4 regions of the Mesorhizobium sp. M0047 genome follow, and region 4 is predicted to be linked to each of the others. Evidence: predicted binding sites of a transcription regulator. Region 4 holds the regulator's gene; each other region holds the start of a gene.
What was found. Region 4 encodes PhoB, which activates phosphate uptake and scavenging genes when phosphate is short. Its sites were predicted from a motif close to TGTCATNNANCTGTCAT; they were not measured.

Region 1 (3,102 bases), on a different contig from region 4:
CGATACCGTTCGCTCATCTGACCCAGGAAGCCGGTGTAGTAGGGATGAGTGATGCCGGCCGTCTTCAGGATATGATAGGGCAGGAAGGCCGGGCTGACGGCACCTATGTCTTCAGCAGGCCCGGTGCGGTTCGACCAGATGACCAGCGGCGTCTTGTGATGTTCGAGGGCGGCCTCGGGCGACGCTTCCTTGCGCGGTGCGACATTGTCCTTGAGGAACCCGGTTTCGACGTAGACCGGCCCCAGCGGCGGCAGATGGTCGCCGAAGAAGGCGATCACGGTCGGGCGGGAGCGCTTCTTCGCCCATTCGACGAGGCGTTCAAGACCACGATCGGCGTCGGCTGAGCCCTCGGCGTAGCTGAGCAGCGATTCGCGCGCCCATTGGCTGATCGGCGCCTGCACCGTATGCGTCGGATTGTAGTAGCGGTTCGGCTCATAGGGGCCGTGGTTTTGCAGGCTGACGGCAAAGAAGAACACCGGCTCGTCGCTGGCGTCCGCCTCGCTGATGATCTCGTCGGTCATCGCTGCGTCCGATGCCAGCGGCCCGCGCTTTTGCATTGGCGGCAGCGTCTCTTCCGATTTGAAGTCGTTGAACCCGAAATCAGCATAGACCGCGCCACGGTTCCAGAACCAGTTCGTGCCGGGGTGGATGGCGCGCGCCCGGTAACCCTGGCTCTTGAGGAAGGTTGCCAGCGAAGGCGTCGGCGTGCGCACGTACTGCTGATAGGGGATGCTTCCGGCAGGCAGGAACGCATTCGAGAAGCCGGTCAACGCCTCGAACTCGATGTTGGCGGTCATGCCGCCGAATTCCGGCGAGAACATAGAGCCCGAGCGCAGTGCCCGTACGTTGGGGATCGGATCTGGCTTGATGCTGACTCCGGGCAGCTTGGTCGGATCCCAGAAGGATTCGCTCATGACGATGATGATGTCGGGCTTCTCGGCCGGTACCGAGGCGCTTACATCAGGCCTGCCGATCGCGGCAATTGCCTTGTCGGAATAGCCCGGTGGCGCCGAGACATGCGCCATCGGCACGTTGAGAGCAAAGGCCAGCGCAAAACCGTTGGAGGCATAGTTCTCCTTCTGGTCCCACATGATCGGTATGATCTGCAGCCGATCCCTGGTCCAGGAGAAGGTGGCGTAATCCATGATCGAAACGAAGAAGGCGAGCAGCGGCACTGCCAGCGTCAGCCGGGCAAGGCGCCCCTTGCGGCTGAGCGCCGGTACCTTGCGGCGCCACAGCCGCCAGCCGTAGACGAGCAGCGACAGGCCGGCGACGATGCCGACGACCATGGCGAGCGCGGTCATCGGCCGGTCGCGCACCAGCAGCGGCAACAGCGCGAAGATCTGGCGGGCATAGAGGAAATCGGTCGGATAGAGCGGATCGCCGAGATAGTGAGACTTCTGGTGACCGACGAAAGCAAGGGAAAGCGTCAGCGGCGCGACAATCATCAGGCTCTGGTGGCTGCGCCCAAGCACCGCATCGAGGCCAACCAGGATCAGCGCAAACACGACAATGGTGGTCCAGCCCGGCTTGAGCGGCTGCAGGAAGAAGGAGACCGTGCCGGCAAAGTCGCCGCGCACGATCAGTTCGATGGCAAACACCAGGATGGCAGCGATGGCCAGGCTGACCAGACCATAGCGCACGACCGGCCATCTCCTGCCCGGCAGGTAGCCGGTGGAGGGGTCGTCTTCCAGGAACTGTGGCGCGGCCTTACCGGCGCGTTTTGAACTCTTTGCCACTTTTGATTTCCCCACCCAGCGACAACACGTCACTCGATTGTCATGGATTTGTCACGCAATGCTAGCGCCTGTAAGCAAAATAAGAAGAGCCAGCAAACGAATCGTGAGCGGTTTTCATCAGGTGTGATCGGCAAAAAGCTTTTCGGAATAGGCACTCGGCGGGTGACACTGCCGTCAGGAAGGATTGAAGTGGCTTGACTTGGCAGCCTGCCTTGCGTCACAGGCAAGCAAAACTCGTCTACCAGGCAAGCAAAACCAACCCTTGGGAGCCCTCGCATGGCCGTTGCATTCACCTTTCCTGGACAAGGCAGCCAGGCTGTCGGCATGGGCAAGGATCTCGCCGACGCCTTTCCGGAGGCGCGCAGGATTTTCCAGGAGGTCGATGACGCGCTCGGCGAAAACCTGACGAAGCTGATCTGGGAAGGACCGGAAGAGACGTTGACGCTGACCGCCAATGCGCAACCGGCGCTGATGGCGGTGTCGCTGGCCGCGATCCGGGCGCTGGAAGCGCGTGGTTTGTCGCTGAAAGGCAAAGTCGCCTATGTCGCCGGCCATTCGCTGGGCGAATATTCGGCGCTCGCGGCGGCGGGCTTCGTTTCGGTTGCCGATGCCGCCCGGCTCTTGCGCATCCGTGGCAACGCCATGCAGGCGGCGGTGCCGGCCGGCGAGGGCGCTATGGCGGCGATCATCGGACTGGAGCAGGCCGATGTCGAAGCTGCCTGCGCCGAGGCCGCCCAGGCGTCCGGGAAGGGCTCTGTCTGCCAGGTGGCGAACGACAATGGCGGTGGCCAGTTGGTCATTTCCGGTGCAAGAGCCGCGGTGGAACTGGCGGCAAAACTGTGCACTGAAAAGGGAGCCAAGCGCGCGCTGATGCTGCAGGTGTCTGCGCCCTTCCACTCCGCGCTGATGACGCCCGCCGCCGAGATCATGCGCGAGGCACTCGCCAGCGTGGCGAAGGCCGCGCCGATGGTGCCCATCGTTTCCAACGTCAGCGTCACCCCGACCAATGACCCCGACGAGATCGCGCGGCGTCTGGTCGAGCAGGTGATCGCCCGCGTGCGCTGGCGCGAGACAGTGGAATGGCTTGGGGCAAACGGAGTCACCACGCTTTATGAGATCGGCGCCGGCAAGGTGCTTTCAGGATTGGCGCGGCGCATCAACCGCGACATCGCCACGGCCCCGGTCGGCTCAGCGGCCGAGGTCGAGGCGGCGCTGGCGGCGCTTGCATAAAGCGTCATTCGATCCCATCCCTATAAAAGAGTGTTCTTCTCAATCAGGAGACAAAAATGTTCGAATTGACCGGCCGCAAGGCGCTCGTAACCGGTGCATCCGGGGGCATCGGCGAGGCCATCGCCAGGGTGCT
Region 2 (3,102 bases), on a different contig from region 4:
GTGTAACTAGCGCGGCAGCAACGACCGGTTCTCGCCAGCGAGGCCGCTGGCTTGTCTTCAGAGCCGACAGTCCGATCGTCGCCCTAGAATACCACTTGCACTTCACAATCAGTTTGCTATAAGAAACTGATTGTGAAGTGCAAGTGGTTATTGAGAGGAGGCTCGCATGCCCAAACTTCGTGTCAACGCTTTCACCCTATCGCTCGACGGTTATGGCGCCGGTCCCGATCAGGATCTGCAAAATCCGCTCGGCGTCGGTGGGGAATCCTTGCACAAGTGGTTTGTCGACACTCGCACCTTCCGTGAGATGGTGCTCGGACAAGATGGCGGCACCACCGATATAAACGAGGCGTTCGCGGCGCGCAGTTTCGAGAATGTCGGCGCATGGATCCTCGGCCGCAACATGTTCGGACCGATCCGCGGCGAATGGCCCGATGACAGCTGGAAGGGCTGGTGGGGCGATAACCCGCCCTACCATGTGCCGGTTTTCGTGTTGACCCATCACAAGCGCGAACCGATCGTCATGGAGGGCGGCACGACCTTCTATTTCATCACCGACGGCATCCATTCGGCACTTGAACAGGCAAAAGCAGCGGCTAATGGCAAGGACGTGCGGGTGGGCGGCGGCGTCGCCACCATCCAGCAATATCTCCAGGAGAAGCTGATCGATGAGATGCATCTGGCGATCGCGCCGGTGCTGCTCGGTACGGGCGAGAACCTTTTTGGCGGCCTGGACATGGTCAAGCTCGGCTATGTCTGCAGCGAGCAGGTTGCGACGCCGCTCGCCACGCACGTCACCATCAAGCGGGCTTAGGTGGAGAGCCAATCTCCCCCCGCGAGGGGGAGATCGCAGCTTCGTCTATCTCAATACTTCTCCGGCACATAAAGCTCGCGCGGTAGCGTCTGGCGCTCGTATTCGGGGTTGAAGACGCGCTCGGGCAGCGTGATCTCCTCGTGCGGCACCTCCTCATATGGCATTTGCTTGAGCAGGTGGTCGATGCAGTTCAGCCGCGCCCGCTTCTTGTCGTTGCCCTCGACGATGAACCAAGGGGCTTCCGGGATGTTGGTCCGGATGAAAGTTTCTTCCTTTGCCTTGGTGTACTGTTCCCAGCGCACACGCGACTGCAGGTCCATCGGCGACAGTTTCCACTGCTTCATGGGATCGTGGATGCGCATCAGAAAGCGCATCTGCTGTTCCTCGTCGGTGATCGAGAACCAGTATTTGACGACGGTGATGCCCGAGCGGACCAGCATGCGCTCGAACTCCGGCACGTCGCGGAAGAATTCTTCGACCTGATCGGGCTGGGCAAAGCCCATTACCCGTTCGACGCCCGAGCGGTTGTACCAGGAGCGGTCGAACAGCACGATTTCGCCGCCGGCCGGCAGATGCGGGACATAACGCTGGAAATACCATTGCGACTTCTCGCGCTCGGTCGGCGCCGGCAGTGCCACGACACGGCAGATGCGCGGGTTGAGCCGCTGGGTGATGCGCTTGATGACGCCGCCCTTGCCGGCCGAATCGCGGCCCTCGAAAATCACCACCAGCTTTTTCTTGTGGTATGCGACCCAGGACTGCAGCTTGATCAGTTCGGACTGCAAGGTGATCAAGTCGCGAAAATACTGCATGCGTTCGATCGAAGGCGGATGCGCGTTCTTGTAGATCTTGGCGATCTCCATCGACAGCGCCGGCTCCGATATTTCGAGCTCATAGTCCTCGTCTAGCGTGTCGGCGAGCTCGGCTTCAAGCCAGTCCCTGGCTGGAGAATTCTGCTTTAGCTCGGTCATATCAGTTGCTCCGCTTGCAAGCGCTGTCGGTCCACGTCGGCGCCCGTAGTTGCTGGCTTGCGTCTCGGAGCGGCAACACCTGAGCCGACTTCAATATAGGCCGGTAATGACGGTTTTATTGCAGCCTGGAACATGACGTCGCCGCTGCAAACCCCGTGAGGCACGATCGATCCGTTGTCGTGGCATGGCGACAAGCTGCTCAAATTGTCCTACAAATAGCGGCCACATTCGGGGTGGCCTTCCCCAACGCCCCTTCCCTAATGCAATCGCGAGGACTGACATGGAATACCGCACTCTCGGCCGTTCCGGCCTGAAGGTTTCGACGCTGACAATGGGCACCATGACTTTCGGCGGCGCCGGCGCGTTTTCGGCTGTCGGCAAAACCGACCTCGACGAGGCGCGCCGGATGATCGACCTCTGCATCGATGCCGGCATCAACGTCATCGACACCGCCAATGTCTATTCGAACGGCATTTCGGAGGAGATCATTGGCGAAGCCCTCGGCGGCAAGCGCAAGGGCGACGTGTTGATCGCATCGAAGGCACGGATGCGGATCGGCAAAGGTCCCAACGATGAGGGCCTGTCGCGCCATCACCTGATCCGCGAATGCGAAAAGAGCCTGAAGCGGCTCAAGACCGACGTCATCGACATCTACTTCCTGCACGAATGGGATGGCGTAACGCCGCTGGAAGAAACCATCGCCGCGCTCGACACGCTGGTTGCCCAGGGCAAGATCCGTTATGTCGGCTGTTCCAACTATTCCGGCTGGCAGGTGATGAAGGCGCTCGGCATCAGCGACAGCCATCACCAGCCGCGCTTCGTCACCCAGCAGATCCACTACACGCTGGAAGCGCGCGAGGCGGAATATGAATTGCTGCCGATTTCCGTCGACCAGGGGCTCGGCGTCCTGGTCTGGAGCCCGCTTGCCGGCGGATTGCTGTCCGGCAAATACCGCCGCGACAGCCCCACCGCCCGCCAGCTCGCCGGCTGGTCCGAACCGCCGATCCGCGACGAGGACCGGCTGTGGCGGATCGTCGACGTGCTTGTCGAGATCGGCACGCAGCGCGGTGTGTCGGCGGCGCAGGTGGCACTGGCCTGGCTGCTCGGCCGGCCGGCGGTCAGTTCGCTGGTGATCGGCGGTAGAACCGAAGCGCAGTTCCAGGACAACATCGCGGCGGCGAGCCTGGTGCTCACCGGCGACGAACGCGGTCGCCTCGACGCGGTCAGCCGGCCGCCCTTGCTCTATCCCTACTGGCACCAGCAGCTGACGGCAAAGGACCGCTTCGGCCCCGCCGATCTGGTGATTGACCGAAGCGG
Region 3 (3,102 bases), on a different contig from region 4:
TTGGCCGCTCGCGAAAATCGTCTTGTCGTCTTGGCCCGGGCGGCTGCCGGTGCTAGCCACATAAGGGGGAGAACAGTCATTTGGCATCCAGCATTCACGATCTTGCCCGTCACCTGAACATTTCGATCGGCACGGTGTCGCGCGCCCTTAACGGCCGTGCCGACGTCAATGCCGACACGCGCCAACGCGTGCTCGAAGCGGCCAGGACACTCAACTACTCGCCGAACCAATCCGGCCGCAGCTTGCGGCAAGGCGCCACCCATTCGATCGCCTTCATGATGCAGCCGCATCCGGGCGACCAGCAATATGGCGAGCCGTTCTTCATTCCGCTCCTGATCGGGCTGCAGGCAAGGCTCGCCGAAAGCGGGCTCGACCTGATCGTGGTCATGGGCGCTCCGGGCGACTATCAGCAGGAGCGCCTGCGCCGTGTCGTCGAGACGCGCCGGGCCGATGCAGTGGTGCTGGCCTGGACGCGGCGCGAGGACGAGCGCATCGACTATCTCACCCAGGTCGGTTTCCCATTCGCCACGCTCGGGCGCAGCCGCTCCGGAGCCAAGTCCTACCCTTCCCTCGACCTCGATTTCGAAAAGGCCGGAGCCGATGCGGTCGACCGCCTCGTGGCGCGCGGCCACCGCCGCATCGCCGCCATCCGCCCGTCGCTCGACCTCAATTTCGGCTATCTGTTCCTGACCGGCTACCGCAAGGCCTTGCGGCGGCATGGCATCGAGGTCGACCCCGAGCTGATTGCGTCCGGCTTCATCAACGAGGCCGCAGGCTACGAAATGACGCCGCAGGTGATGCGCTCCAAGGACCCGCCGACCGCCATCATCTTCAACAATGACGCGATGGCGCTTGGCGGCTGCAAGGCGCTGGCCGAGATGGGCATCAGGCCGGGTCACGACATGGCGGTGACCGTCATCGTCGACACGCCGCTCTGCCGCTACTTCTCGCCGGCGCTGACCGCCTTCCGCCCGGCGCTGGAGCCGATGGGACAGCGGCTCGCCGAAATGCTGCTGGCGTCGCTGCCCGCCTTCGCCGGCCCGGATGGTCCGCGGATCATGCGCGAGGTCTGGCCGCTGGAGCTGGTGGCGCGCGACAGCGACTGATGCTGCGCGGTCCGATAAACGCGTTTCGATCGACCGGCTTCTCGCCCGCCTCGGCCAATTCCATGAATATCCGGGAATGACGGGTCCCGTGCGCGGCCTGCGCATTCGAGATGTCGGTCGTCGACCAGGTCCTGACGAAGTGATTAATTCTTTCCGCCAATCGCATTTTTTTGTCGTCGCGTAGAAAAGACGGCAGGCATGCATCGTGCGCTGTCACGCAAGCATCATGTTCGCGCCGTAGACCGCGTTTCGGGAGCGCGCGGCATCATCAATGTTGCACCTCTATCAGCTTTTCGTCCTGCGGCCGCTTCGGCGCATCTCACAAAGAGGTTCATCCATGAAACACCTGCACCGAACCGCGTCGCTCGGCGTCGCGCTGGCCTTGTTCGCCGCCTTGACGCCGGCGCTCGCCGACAGCACCGCGACGATCGGCGGCCTCGTCAACAAGGGACTGGTCGGCGTCGGCCGCATCCCGGCCGCCCAGCGCGACAAGTTCGGCGAGACCTTCGGCTCGGGCTCCGGCATGTCGATCGACACCGCCAGCTGGACACGTGATGCGGGCGGCTACAAAGGCTCGCTCTGGCTGCTGCCGGACCGCGGTTACAATGTCGTCGGCACCACCGACTACCGGCCGCGCCTCAACACTATCGGCATCGAGTTTACCCCGGCAGCACCAGGCACCGCACCGGCTGCCGGCCAGGAGCAGACGGGCGTCAAGGCAACGCTTGCCGACACCATGCTTCTCACCGACGACAAGGGTGCCGATGCCACCGGCCTCGATCCGCTCAACGGCGTGCGCGCGGCAAGCGGCGACATGCCGATCCTGCCCGAAGCCAGCGGCAAGCTGGCGCTCGACAACGAGGCGATCGCGCGCCTGCCCGACGGCACCATGTTCATCTCGGACGAATACGGCCCCAACATCTACCGGTTCTCCGCCGACGGACATCTGCTGTCGGCGACCCAGCCGCCCGCCGCCCTCGTGCCGATGCGCCACGGCGCGCCGAACTTCGCCTCCGACAATCCCGGCCCGGGTGCGGCCGAGCCCGATCCGAAGGATCCCGATACCGGCCGCCAGAACAACCAGGGCCTCGAAGGCATGGCGATGACGCCCGACGGCAAGTTCCTGATCGCCGTGCTGCAGTCGGCGCCCCGGCAGGATGGCGGCGATTCCGCCTCGACCCGCCAGAACACCAGGGCGCTGGTCTATGACGCTTCCGACCTCGCCCATCTCAAGCTAGCGCATGAGTATGTCGTGCCGCTGCCGGTGTTCAAGGATGCCAAGGGCAAGACCAAGATCGCCGCGCAAAGCGAGATCGTGGCGTTGTCGGATCAGGCCTTCCTGATGCTGGCGCGCGACAGCGGCAACGGCCAGGGCGTGAAAGGCGACACCTCGCTGGTGCGCCAGATCTTCGTCGTCGACGTCTCGGCCGCGACCGATATTGCCGGCGGCGCCTTCGATGCCGCCGACAAGCCGCTGGCGCCCAAGGGCGTGCTCGACCCGTCGGTGACGCCGGCAAAACTGACGCCGTTCATCGATATCAACGATAGTGCCGAACTCGGCCGCTTCGGCCTGCATAATGGCGCGCCAAACGACAAGAACAACCTGTCGGAGAAGTGGGAGGCGATGTCGGTGGTCAGCGTGCTCGATCCGAAACTGCCCGACGACTATTTCCTGTTCGTCGCCAACGACAACGACTTCCTCGCCCAGGACGGCTTCCAGATCGGTGCGCCCTACAAGGCCGAGGACGGCGCCGATGTCGACACCATGTTCCTGGTCTACCAGGTCACGCTGCCGGGTCTGGCCAAGAAGTAACGACAACACAAAGGCGGGCGCGCTGAGCGCGTCCGCCTGAGGGATCGTGACGGCTTACTTCAACATCTCCGCGTCCCTTGGCACGCCCGCATCGATCGGCTCGGCGGTCCTGCTCGAAACGGCCATGATCTTGCCGGCAGCCGACAGATTGGGGCGCACGAAGACCGGCGCGACGCCGTTGAC
Region 4 (3,102 bases):
ATTTCCTTTGGAGATGGCGAAAGTGTCGGCGCCGTCACCGCCGATCAGGACATCATTTCCCTTGCCGCCATCCAGCGTCTGATGACCCGACCCGCCCTTGATGATGTTGTCCAACGCATTTCCGAACGCATATCGATTGGCGCCGGTAACGACCAGGTTCTCGAAATTGTCGGGGAGCTTGTAGCTCATCCAGGTGTCGATCGTGTCGATCCCGGCCCCGGGATCTTCGACCGCCTTATTGTTGGTGGAATAGAGGTGATAGTAGTCATCGCCGGCGCCACCGTACATCGTGACATTGACGCCGGTGTCTCCCCAGAAGGAGTCGTTGCCTGAGGTGCCGTGCAGTTCGGCCCCGGCTCCGGTTGCCGAGAACCAATGACTGGACGCGCCGGTGTAGGGAAGAGGAATACCTTTGGCGTTTAAGACCGTGCTCATCAGAAATCCTTCCTCTTAGTGTCCGACCTGGTCAAGTCATTCGGCGCAGGGTCCGGCGACCGCTTTCAAAGCAACGTTGCAACGAACGAGATCGTTCCCGCGGAATCGTCATCCGATCCAAGATCGTATTGGCTATTCGGAGCACATACAATCAATAAAGAAGAGGGAAACTCGCTCTTAGTCGGATGCAATTTTTAATAAAATTGCGCATTTATGCGAAACCACGTCCTCTAGTGGGCACATAGCCATATTAGTTCGAATTGTTTCTTGAGGCGCGCGACTTTGATCGGAGGTCTGCGGGCAAGATAGCAATGTGACCAACTAAAGTGTCACGGGCCGTGCCTGCGGCCAGCCTGGCAGAAAAGCGAATTGGGAGATCGGAGGGCAATCGCCAGCCAGTCAAGGTACGCGCCGAGCCCACGACCGCGAAGGGCAGTTTAGACTTCGATCCTGCCTGCTTGAATGTCTGCCATCGCGTGGCCATTGGCGACCACCTGCTGATCGAATTTGAACCTTGGTTCCGATCTATCGGCTAATCTTCCCTGATAGCGTACCCTGCACCCCGAATGGTGCGGATCACGTCGGGCATGCGGCCGTTGTTGACGGCCTTGCGCAGCCGCCCGACATGCACGTCTACCGTGCGTTCGTCGATGTAGATCGTTTCGCCCCAGACGTTGTCGAGCAGCTGGCTGCGCGAGAACACGCGGCCGGGATGGCGCATCATGAATTCGAGCAGGCGGAATTCGGTCGGCCCGAGCCGGATCTCGCTCTTCTTGCGATAGACCCGGTGCGATTCTCGATCGAGCACGATGTCGCCGACCTTCAGCACGCTGGACAGCAGTTCCGGCTTGGCACGGCGCAGCAGCGCCTTGACCCTGGCCATGAACTCCGGTGTCGAAAACGGCTTGACCAGATAATCGTCGGCGCCGGTCGAGAGGCCCCGCACGCGATCGCTCTCCTCGCCGCGCGCGGTCAGCATGATGATCGGCAGCCGCTCGGTCTCGGGACGCATTCGCAGGCGCCGGCAGAGTTCGATGCCGGAAACCGCCGGCACCATCCAGTCGAGCACCAGAAGGTCAGGCACGTTCTCCTGCAGCCGGATCTCGGCCTCGTCGCCGCGCGTCACGACCTCGACCTGATAGCCCTCGGACTCCAGATTGTAACGGAGCAGCACGCCTAGCGGCTCCTCGTCCTCCACCACCATGATGCGTGGCGCGATCATCGGCTGGTTACCTCTGTCGTCATGCCGCGGGCGCGGACATTGTCGTCTCGTCCTGTTTCGGACGATTGGCCGGCAGCTGCGTGCCGGTCAAAACATAATAGGCATTTTCCGCGATGTTGGTGACATGGTCGCCGATGCGCTCGAGGTTCTTGGCGCAGAACAAAAGATGCGTGCACGCGGTGATGTTGCGCGGGTCTTCCATCATATAGGTGAGAAGCTCGCGGAACACGGAGGTGTATTTGACGTCGATGCGTTCGTCGTCGGCACGCAGTTTCGCCAGCGCGGCGGCGTCACGCGCCGCATATTCCTCGATGACGCCCTGCACCTGGATCAGCACCAGTTGTGCCATTCCATCGATCGAGTGCGAAAGGTCGCGCGGCGTGACGCTGAGGCCGACAGTGCCGACACGCTTGGCGATGTTCTTGGCAAGGTCGCCGATGCGTTCGAGATCGCCGGCCATGCGGATAGAACCGACGACATGGCGCAGATCATCGGCCATCGGCTGCCGCTTGGCGATCAGCGTGATGGCGCGGTCGTCGAGCTCGCGCTGGCGCGCGTCCATGATCGCATCATCGGAGACGACGCGCTGTGCCAAGGCGTTGTCGGAATTCAAGAGCGCCTTGGTCGCACCGCCGACCATCGAGCTGGCGAGATCGCCCATGTCGCTGATGAGCTTGCTGATCTGACCGAGATCCTCGTCGAAAGAAGCGACTGTATGTTCGCTCATGATCCTGTTCCTCGTATGCCTGAGCTCAGCCGAAGCGGCCGGTGATGTAGTCCTGCGTGCGCTTCTCGCGGGGCGACGTGAATATCCTCTCCGTGCGGTCGAACTCGACCAGCTCGCCCAGATACATGAAGGCCGTCTGCTTCGATACGCGCGCCGCCTGCTGCATGTTGTGGGTGACGATGACGATCGTGTAATCGGCTTGCAACTCGTCGATGAGCTCCTCGATCTTGGCGGTCGACAGCGGGTCGAGCGCCGAAGCGGGCTCGTCGAGCAGGATGACTTCCGGCTTCACCGCTACGGTGCGGGCGATGCAGAGCCGCTGCTGCTGACCGCCGGAGAGGCTGAGGCCGCTGGCGTCAAGCTTGTCCTTGACCTCGGTCCAGAGTGCCGCGCGCTTCAGCGCCTGCTCGACGCGGCCGTCCATCTCCGACTTGCTCAGCTTCTCGTAGAGCCTGATGCCGAACGCGATGTTTTCATAGATCGACATCGGAAATGGCGTCGGCTTCTGGAACACCATGCCGATCTTGGTGCGCAGCAGGTTGAGGTCCTGCGAGCGGTCGAGAACGTTCTGGCCGTCGAGCAGCACCTGACCTTCGGCCGTCTGCTTGGGATAGAGCTCGTAGATGCGGTTGAAGACGCGCAGCAGCGTCGACTTCCCGCAGCCCGAAGGCCCGATGAAGGCGGTGACGCTGCGCTCCGGCAAGGACAGCGTAATGTC

Region 1: a site for PhoB is predicted at 1,778-1,794, ahead of NKJ89_RS01100 (LTA synthase family protein). Genes of this name have one in related genera too.
Region 2: a site for PhoB is predicted at 1,892-1,908, ahead of ppk2 (polyphosphate kinase 2). Genes of this name have one in related genera too.
Region 3: a site for PhoB is predicted at 1,318-1,334, ahead of NKJ89_RS17140 (esterase-like activity of phytase family protein). Genes of this name have one in related genera too.

Annotation. Positions count from the first base shown of each region.
Region 1 covers NZ_JAMYUW010000001.1:221,543-224,644, reverse strand. Annotated here, with positions in the region: gene NKJ89_RS01100 (LTA synthase family protein) at 1-1,739, opposite strand, end outside; gene fabD (ACP S-malonyltransferase) at 2,016-2,969, shown strand; gene fabG (3-oxoacyl-[acyl-carrier-protein] reductase) at 3,026-3,102, shown strand, end outside.
Region 2 covers NZ_JAMYUW010000022.1:13,734-16,835, reverse strand. Annotated here, with positions in the region: gene NKJ89_RS20855 (dihydrofolate reductase family protein) at 167-814, shown strand; gene ppk2 (polyphosphate kinase 2) at 865-1,785, opposite strand; gene NKJ89_RS20845 (aldo/keto reductase) at 2,066-3,102, shown strand, end outside.
Region 3 covers NZ_JAMYUW010000016.1:3,284-6,385, forward strand. Annotated here, with positions in the region: gene NKJ89_RS17135 (LacI family DNA-binding transcriptional regulator) at 81-1,106, shown strand; gene NKJ89_RS17140 (esterase-like activity of phytase family protein) at 1,444-2,919, shown strand; gene NKJ89_RS17145 (L,D-transpeptidase) at 2,974-3,102, opposite strand, start outside.
Region 4 covers NZ_JAMYUW010000019.1:59,658-62,759, forward strand. Annotated here, with positions in the region: gene eglC (endo-1,3-1,4-beta-glycanase EglC) at 1-435, opposite strand, end outside; gene phoB (phosphate regulon transcriptional regulator PhoB) at 968-1,657, opposite strand; gene phoU (phosphate signaling complex protein PhoU) at 1,677-2,384, opposite strand; gene pstB (phosphate ABC transporter ATP-binding protein PstB) at 2,410-3,102, opposite strand, start outside.